DNA from 3 places in the Hymenobacter coalescens genome. Region 1 is predicted to be linked to each of the others. Evidence: riboswitches for the same ligand, from Rfam matches in the RefSeq annotation. Region 1 holds a riboswitch; each other region holds the start of a gene.
The links. A riboswitch is a leader RNA that binds a small molecule or an ion and turns the genes downstream of it on or off. The one in region 1 is predicted to bind S-adenosylmethionine.
Positions count from the first base shown of each region.

Region 2: linked by a shared signal. The riboswitch ahead of ACYVKQ_RS18755 (O-acetylhomoserine aminocarboxypropyltransferase/cysteine synthase family protein) and the one ahead of metH (methionine synthase) in region 1 are both predicted to bind S-adenosylmethionine.
Region 3: linked by a shared signal. The riboswitch ahead of ACYVKQ_RS08575 (amino acid permease) and the one ahead of metH (methionine synthase) in region 1 are both predicted to bind S-adenosylmethionine.

Region 1 covers NZ_BAAGRA010000019.1:25,973-28,220, reverse strand. Annotated here, with positions in the region: gene ACYVKQ_RS16590 (PA14 domain-containing protein) at 1-56, opposite strand, end outside; gene ACYVKQ_RS16585 (hypothetical protein) at 339-461, shown strand; SAM riboswitch class I at 654-770, shown strand; gene metH (methionine synthase) at 841-2,248, shown strand, end outside.
Region 2 covers NZ_BAAGRA010000019.1:567,315-569,562, reverse strand. Annotated here, with positions in the region: gene ACYVKQ_RS18760 (LysM peptidoglycan-binding domain-containing protein) at 169-471, shown strand; SAM riboswitch class I at 754-873, shown strand; gene ACYVKQ_RS18755 (O-acetylhomoserine aminocarboxypropyltransferase/cysteine synthase family protein) at 1,246-2,248, shown strand, end outside.
Region 3 covers NZ_BAAGRA010000011.1:185,497-187,744, forward strand. Annotated here, with positions in the region: gene ACYVKQ_RS08570 (hypothetical protein) at 58-237, opposite strand; SAM riboswitch class I at 400-492, shown strand; gene ACYVKQ_RS08575 (amino acid permease) at 816-2,248, shown strand, end outside.

The sequences.
Region 1 (2,248 bases):
TGGGCTCCGGCCATTCGGGCCAGCAGCAGCAGGCTCAGAAGCGTAACGGTGCGCATGGTGCAAGTAGATCGGTTCGTGTTCGGTACCCAACGGGCCGCGGGCGGTGGTCTGCTGCGGCCGCAAAGTAGCCCCAGTCAAATGTCGGGCGGATGCGGCTGGCGGCGCGTCGTACTGCTCATTGGCGGCGAAGCGCCCTACACGGTTGAACGACAAAAAATGAGTTTGCGTCTGCTGCCAGGGCCTGCTGATCGAACAAGCTGCGTGGAGTCCAACAAGAACGGGGGAATGCCGTACTTCCTGGGGTAAGTGTGATTCACCCAGCCACTTACTCCATTCCCATGCCGACTAAGAAAGCCACCGCTTCCCATAAAAAAGACGATCCGTGCTGGAAAGGCTACGAGCAGCAAGGCACCAAGAAGAAGGAAGGCAAGACCGTCCCGAACTGCGTCAAAAAAGACTAATTCGGCTTCCGCAGCCAGCTAACCGCCCCGGCCCGCTACGGTGCCGGGGCTTTTTTTGCGCCGCTCATAGCCGGTGGCGCATTGCCGCTGCCGTTTGGCCCGGATGCTCCGCAGGTTTATTTTCCATATGATTTTAACAATATTATATTTACTTGATTTGCTAATTACTGGAGCGTCGTTTATCTTCGCTACAGCTTATCCAGAAAGACTGAGGGACTGGGCCCTGTGACGTCTTAGCAACCAGCCGCTGCGGCAGAGGTGCTAACTCCCATCCGAGGCGGCGCAAGCCGCGTTCGGAAAAGATGAGCGGAACCGGCACCTTCTCGGGTTGCCGGGGCTTTCTGGATAGCGCTTTGCGCACCTCAATTCCGAAAGCCACATGCCGACTCTGCCCGCCTCCCCCCTCGCCGATCTGCTCCGCCAGCGCGTGCTCGTGCTCGACGGCGCCATGGGCACCATGATTCAGCGCCACCAGCTCACCGAGGAAGACTTCCGCGGGACGCGGTTTCAGGATCATCCCAAGCCCCTGCGCGGCAACAACGACCTGCTCTGTCTGACGCGCCCCGACGTGGTGCGCGGCATTCACGCCGAGTACTTCGCCGCGGGCGCCGACATCGTCGAAACTAACACCTTCTCGGGCACCACCGTGGCCCAGGCCGATTACGCCCTGGAGCACATCGTGTACGAGCTGAACTACGAGGCCGCCCGGCTGGCCCGCTCCGCCGCCGATGAGTACAGCACGCCCGAGCGCCCGCGCTTCGTGGCCGGGGCCATCGGACCCACCAACCGCACGGCCTCGCTCTCGCCCGACGTGAACCGCCCGGGCTTCCGCGCTGTCAGCTTCGACGAGCTGGCCACGGCCTACCACGAGCAGGTGCGCGGCCTCATTGACGGCGGCTGCGACGCGCTGCTGATCGAAACCATCTTCGACACCCTGAACGCCAAAGCGGCTTTGTTTGCCGCCCAGCGCTTCTTCGACGAGGGCGGGCGCGTGGTGCCCATCATGATATCGGGCACCATCACCGACGCCTCGGGCCGCACCCTGTCGGGCCAAACGGTGGAGGCGTTCTGGAACTCCATGCGCCACCTGCCCATCCTGAGCATCGGCCTGAACTGCGCCCTTGGGGCCAAGCAGCTCAAGGTGTACCTGCAGGAGCTGAGCCGCCTGGCCGACTGCTACGTATCGGCCTACCCCAACGCGGGGCTGCCCAACGCCTTCGGCGGCTACGACGAATCGGCCCAGGAATTTGCGGCCGTGCTGGAGGAGTACCTCCAGGAAGGCCTGGTGAACATCGTGGGCGGCTGCTGCGGCACCACCCCGCTGCACATTGCCGAGGCCTCGAAGCTCACCGACCGCTACGCCCCGCGCCCGCTGCCAGTGCGGCCCCGGGCCACGCGCCTGAGCGGGCTGGAACCGCTGAATATCTACCCCGAAAGCCTATTCGTGAACGTGGGCGAGCGGTGCAACGTGACCGGCTCCCGGGCCTTTGCCCGCCTGATCCGGGCCGGCCAGTACGAAGAAGCCCTGGCCGTGGCCCGCGCCCAGGTGGAAGGCGGCGCCCAGGTGCTCGACGTGAACATGGACGAGGCCCTGCTCGATTCCGTGGAGGCCATGACCACCTTCCTGAACCTGATTGCCTCCGAGCCCGACGTGGCCCGCCTGCCCCTGATGATCGACTCCTCGAAGTGGGAGGTCATCGAAGCCGGCCTGAAGTGCACCCAGGGCAAGAGCATCGTCAACTCCATTTCGCTGAAGGAAGGCGAGGAAGTGTTTAAGCACCACGCCC
Region 2 (2,248 bases), 540 kb from region 1:
GGTGCGCTTCGCGGCTACCGTCGGGTTGGTTGCCGTTGGGCGTTTCTTACGGGCAGTCGGCCAAAGGGTTAAGCCGAACCTATTCCCAAGCGGCCGCGTAAAGCACCTCGAATCCGCTGTACCCGGTATGGCGGCCTTCGTTCCCCACACCTCAACCAAGACCACACTATGGGACTCTTTGATTTCCTGAGCGATAAGGGCGAGAAGAAGCCCGTACAACCTACCCAGCCCCAAACCGGCAGCGCTACCGATTTCTTCGGCAACAAGGCGCAGCCGGCGGCCGCACAGCCGGCCGCGGCGCAGGGCGAGAGCTACACCGTGGTAAGCGGCGACTCGCTGTCGAAAATCGCCAAGAACCACTACGGCGACGCCTCCAAATGGCACCAGATCTACGACGCCAATAAGTCCACCATCGGCTCCAACCCCGACCACATCGAAGTGGGCCAGGTACTGAAGCTGCCGAAGCTGTAAGACGCTTCCATCGCCTCTGATTATTGAGCCGCCCCGGTCCGACCCCGGGGCGGCTTTTTGTTTGCCGGGAGCTAGGTTGTGCGGGGAAGACCAGCCTTTTTGCCGGACGCCAACCGCACATTATACTCGCCGTAGCAGCCTGTTTCAGAGGCCTAATGCACCTTATTCGGTCCTGAAAAGCATTTTCTGCAAGTGGCGGAAAACTTTTTGCCGGATTTGCGTTTTATGCATCCGGTACTACCTTTGTGCCACCCGTGCTTCCGGCGCAGGCTTTTTTTGACGCATTTATTCCGAAGAGGCGAGAGAACAGGCTCCACGACCCTCTGGCAACCACCAGCAATGCACAAGCTGGCAGGTGCCAAATCCTGCCCCGCTGACTATCAGACCGGGGGCAAATAAACCGCGTGCTATGAACACTTACCTCCCTACACCCGACAACTTCCCGTCTCCGCGCACCGCCGCGGCGCCCGTTACGGCTTTGCCCGTAATGCTTGGCGCCCCCGCCGGTGCCCGCACGCAGCCGCACCCGATGCGCGCTGCTGACCTGTGTTGTTGCTGTTGTTGGTAGTGTCACGTGCGGGCCGCTGATGCCCGCTCCTACCCTTCCTCGTTTTTTATTGGCCGCCGGGCTTCCGGGCGGCACGTGGCTTAGCCGCACCCGTTGAGCTACTCCGGGCGCTGAGCCGCACGCTGGCATACGCCGCTGCTTTGGGCAGCGCGTAGCTGCCTTCCCGCATCGATTCTGTCATCCACAACCCTCTTTTCAGCCTACGTATGTCCGCTCAAAACCTGCACTTCGAGACCCTGCAACTGCACGCCGGCCAGCAGCCCGACCCCACCACCGGGGCCCGCGCCGTGCCGCTGTACCAGACGACTTCCTACGTATTCAAGAACGCGGAACATGGCGCCAACCTCTTTGCCCTGAAGGAGTTCGGCAACATCTACACCCGCCTGATGAACCCCACCACCGACGTATTCGAGCAGCGCGTGGCGGCACTCGAAGGCGGCGTGGCCGCCCTGGCCACGGGTTCGGGGCAGGCGGCCCAGTTTCTGGCGCTGAACAACATCCTGCAGGCCGGCGACAACTTCGTTTCGACCTCCTTCCTCTACGGGGGCACCTACAACCAGTTCAAGGTAGCGTTTAAGCGCCTCGGCATCGAAGTGCGCTTTGCCGACGGCGACAACCCCGCGAGCTTCGAAAGCCTGATCGACGAGAACACCAAGGCGCTGTACCTGGAAACCATCGGCAACCCGGGCTTCAACATTCCGGATTTCGAGGCCATTGCGGACCTGGCCCGCAAGTATGACATTCCGCTGATCGTCGACAACACCTTCGGGGCGGGCGGTTACCTGTTCCGGCCGCTGGAGCACGGCGCGCACATCGTGGTGCAGTCGGCCACGAAGTGGATCGGCGGGCACGGCACCAGCATCGGCGGCGTGATTGTGGACGGCGGCACCTACGACTTCGGCAACGGCAAGTTTCCGCAGTTTACGGAGCCCTCGGAGGGCTACCACGGGCTGGTGTTCAACGACGTATTCGGCAAGAACGGCCCATTCGGCAACATCGCCTTCATCATCCGGGCCCGGGTGGAAGGCCTGCGCGACTTCGGCCCCTCCATCAGCCCGTTCAACTCCTGGCAGCTGCTCATTGGCCTCGAAACGCTGAGCCTGCGCGTGGACCGCACCGTGGAAAACGCCCAGAAGCTGGCCGAATGGCTGGAGCAGCACCCGCAGGTGGAAGCCGTGAACTACCCCGGCCTGAAAAGCAGCCCCTACC
Region 3 (2,248 bases), on a different contig from region 1:
CAGCGTAACCGGGTTGCCGGACCCAGAAAAGGTTCTTTAGGGCCGGTAGCCTTCCCGTTACGGCTGCCGAAGGGCTGCCTGGCGGCCTGCCCCGGACGCCCTGAGGCCTTTGCCGGAAGAGCCGGTGCTGAAATGCCCGCTGCTGCGGGAAACGATCAGCGTGCCTTTGCCCGGCAGTTCCAGCACCCGCATCACAACCACGTTCGGCCCGGCGGTGTGGCTCGGAACGACGGACACGCCATGCAGGGCTAGCAGGCAGAGTCAGGAGAAATACAGTTTTGGCATGCCGGCAAGCTGGTGGCAGCGCCCGCCCAAACGCTACCCGGTATTGCGGAGTTTGCAAGTTCCGGCTGCCCGGCCCTACCTTTGCGGCATCAATTCTTTACTCCTGAAGGATTGTTTTTATAGAGAGGCGCGGAGAGACAGGCTCTGCGAAGCGCCGGCAACCATCGGGAAAGTCCTGAACGGTGCCAATTCCTGACCATATAAAAACAAGTTGCTGTGGGCTTCCCCGACTACTTTACCGCTTTGTACACGCGCCGCACGGCGCAGCCCTGCGCCGTTGCCGCGGCGGAGCTGCCCGGGTGTTGTTGCTGTTGAAGCATCCCTGAGGCCGTGGGTTCGCGCTGCTGAACTACCACGGCTTTCCTCGCCACCCCTGCGGTGGCCGGCCGCTACTTAGGCGGCCCTCATCCTCCCCCCGTTTACCTTTTTGCCCTGCCGGCCGGTCCGGTGGCGCCCGCCGTGTGCGGCGGCGTCACGGTGGGGCAGGGCGCCACCGTTGCGCGGGCCGTGGCCCGGGCTATTTCCGCTTTATGCTCAAAAAATCATTGGAACTGCTGCGGCTCGAAGCCGCGGAGACCGGCTCGCACACGCTCAAGCGTAGCCTGGGGCCGCTCAACCTGATTGCCATCGGCGTCGGGGTTATCATCGGGGCGGGGCTGTTCTCGCTCACCGGCATCGCCGCCGCCGAACACACCGGCCCGGCCGTGACGCTCTCGTTTATCGTGGCGGCCATCGGCTGCGCGTTTTCGGCCTTGTGCTACGCCGAGTTTGCGTCCATGGTGCCGGTGGCCGGCTCGGCCTACACGTACTCCTACGCCACCATGGGCGAGCTGTTTGCTTGGATTATCGGCTGGGACCTGGTGCTCGAATACTCGGTGGGCGCCGCCACCGTGGCCATCAGCTGGTCGCAGTACCTGGTGAAGTTCCTCGGCATCTTCGGGCTGCACCTGCCGCCCCAGTTGGTCATGTCGCCCTGGGAAACGGCCACGCTGGCCGACGGCAGCGTGGTGGGCGGCTGGCTGAACCTGCCGGCCATCATCGTGGTGCTGGCCATTACGTCCATCATCATCCGCGGCACGCAGGGCTCGGCCTGGTTCAACGCCGTGGTGGTGGCCCTGAAAGTATCGGTGGTGCTGGTGTTCATCGCCCTGGGCTGGCAGTACATCAACCCGGCCAACTACCAGCCGTACATCCCGGCCAACACGGGCACCTTCGGCGAGTACGGCTGGAGCGGCATCTTGCGCGGGGCGGGCGTGGTGTTCTTCGTCTTCATCGGCTTCGATATCGTGGCCACCATGGCCCAGGAAGCCAAGAACCCGCAGCGCAACATGCCCATCGGCATCATCGGCTCGCTGCTGGTGTGCACGGTGCTGTTCGTGGTGTTCGGCTACGTGATGACGGGCCTGGCGCACTACTCCGAGTTCAAGAACAGCGCCGCGCCGGTGGCCGTGGCCATCGAGCACACGCCTTACAAGGGCTGGCTGCTGACGGCCATCATCGGGGCCATCCTAATCGGCTACACCTCCGTTATTCTGGTGGATTTGCTGGGCCAGAGCCGCGTGTTCTTCTCCATGTCGCGCGACGGGCTGCTGCCGCGGGTGTTCTCGCAGATTCACCCGCGCTTCCAGACGCCGCACAAGTCCAACCTGCTGCTGGGCGTGTTCATCAGCTTGTTTGCCGGGCTGGTGCCCATCAAGGTGGTGGGCGAGATGTGCAGCATCGGCACGCTGCTGGCCTTCGTGATGGTGTGCATCGGGGTGTTGATCATGCGCAAGCGGGAGCCAAATGCGCCGCGCGCCTTCCGCACGCCGTGGGTGCCGCTGGTGCCCATCCTGGGCGTGGTCACCTGCCTGGTGATGATGCTCAGCCTGCCCGGCGACACCTGGCTCCGCCTGTTCGTGTGGCTGGCCATCGGGCTGGTTATCTACTATTTCTACGGCAAAAAGCACAGCAAGCTGGGCCA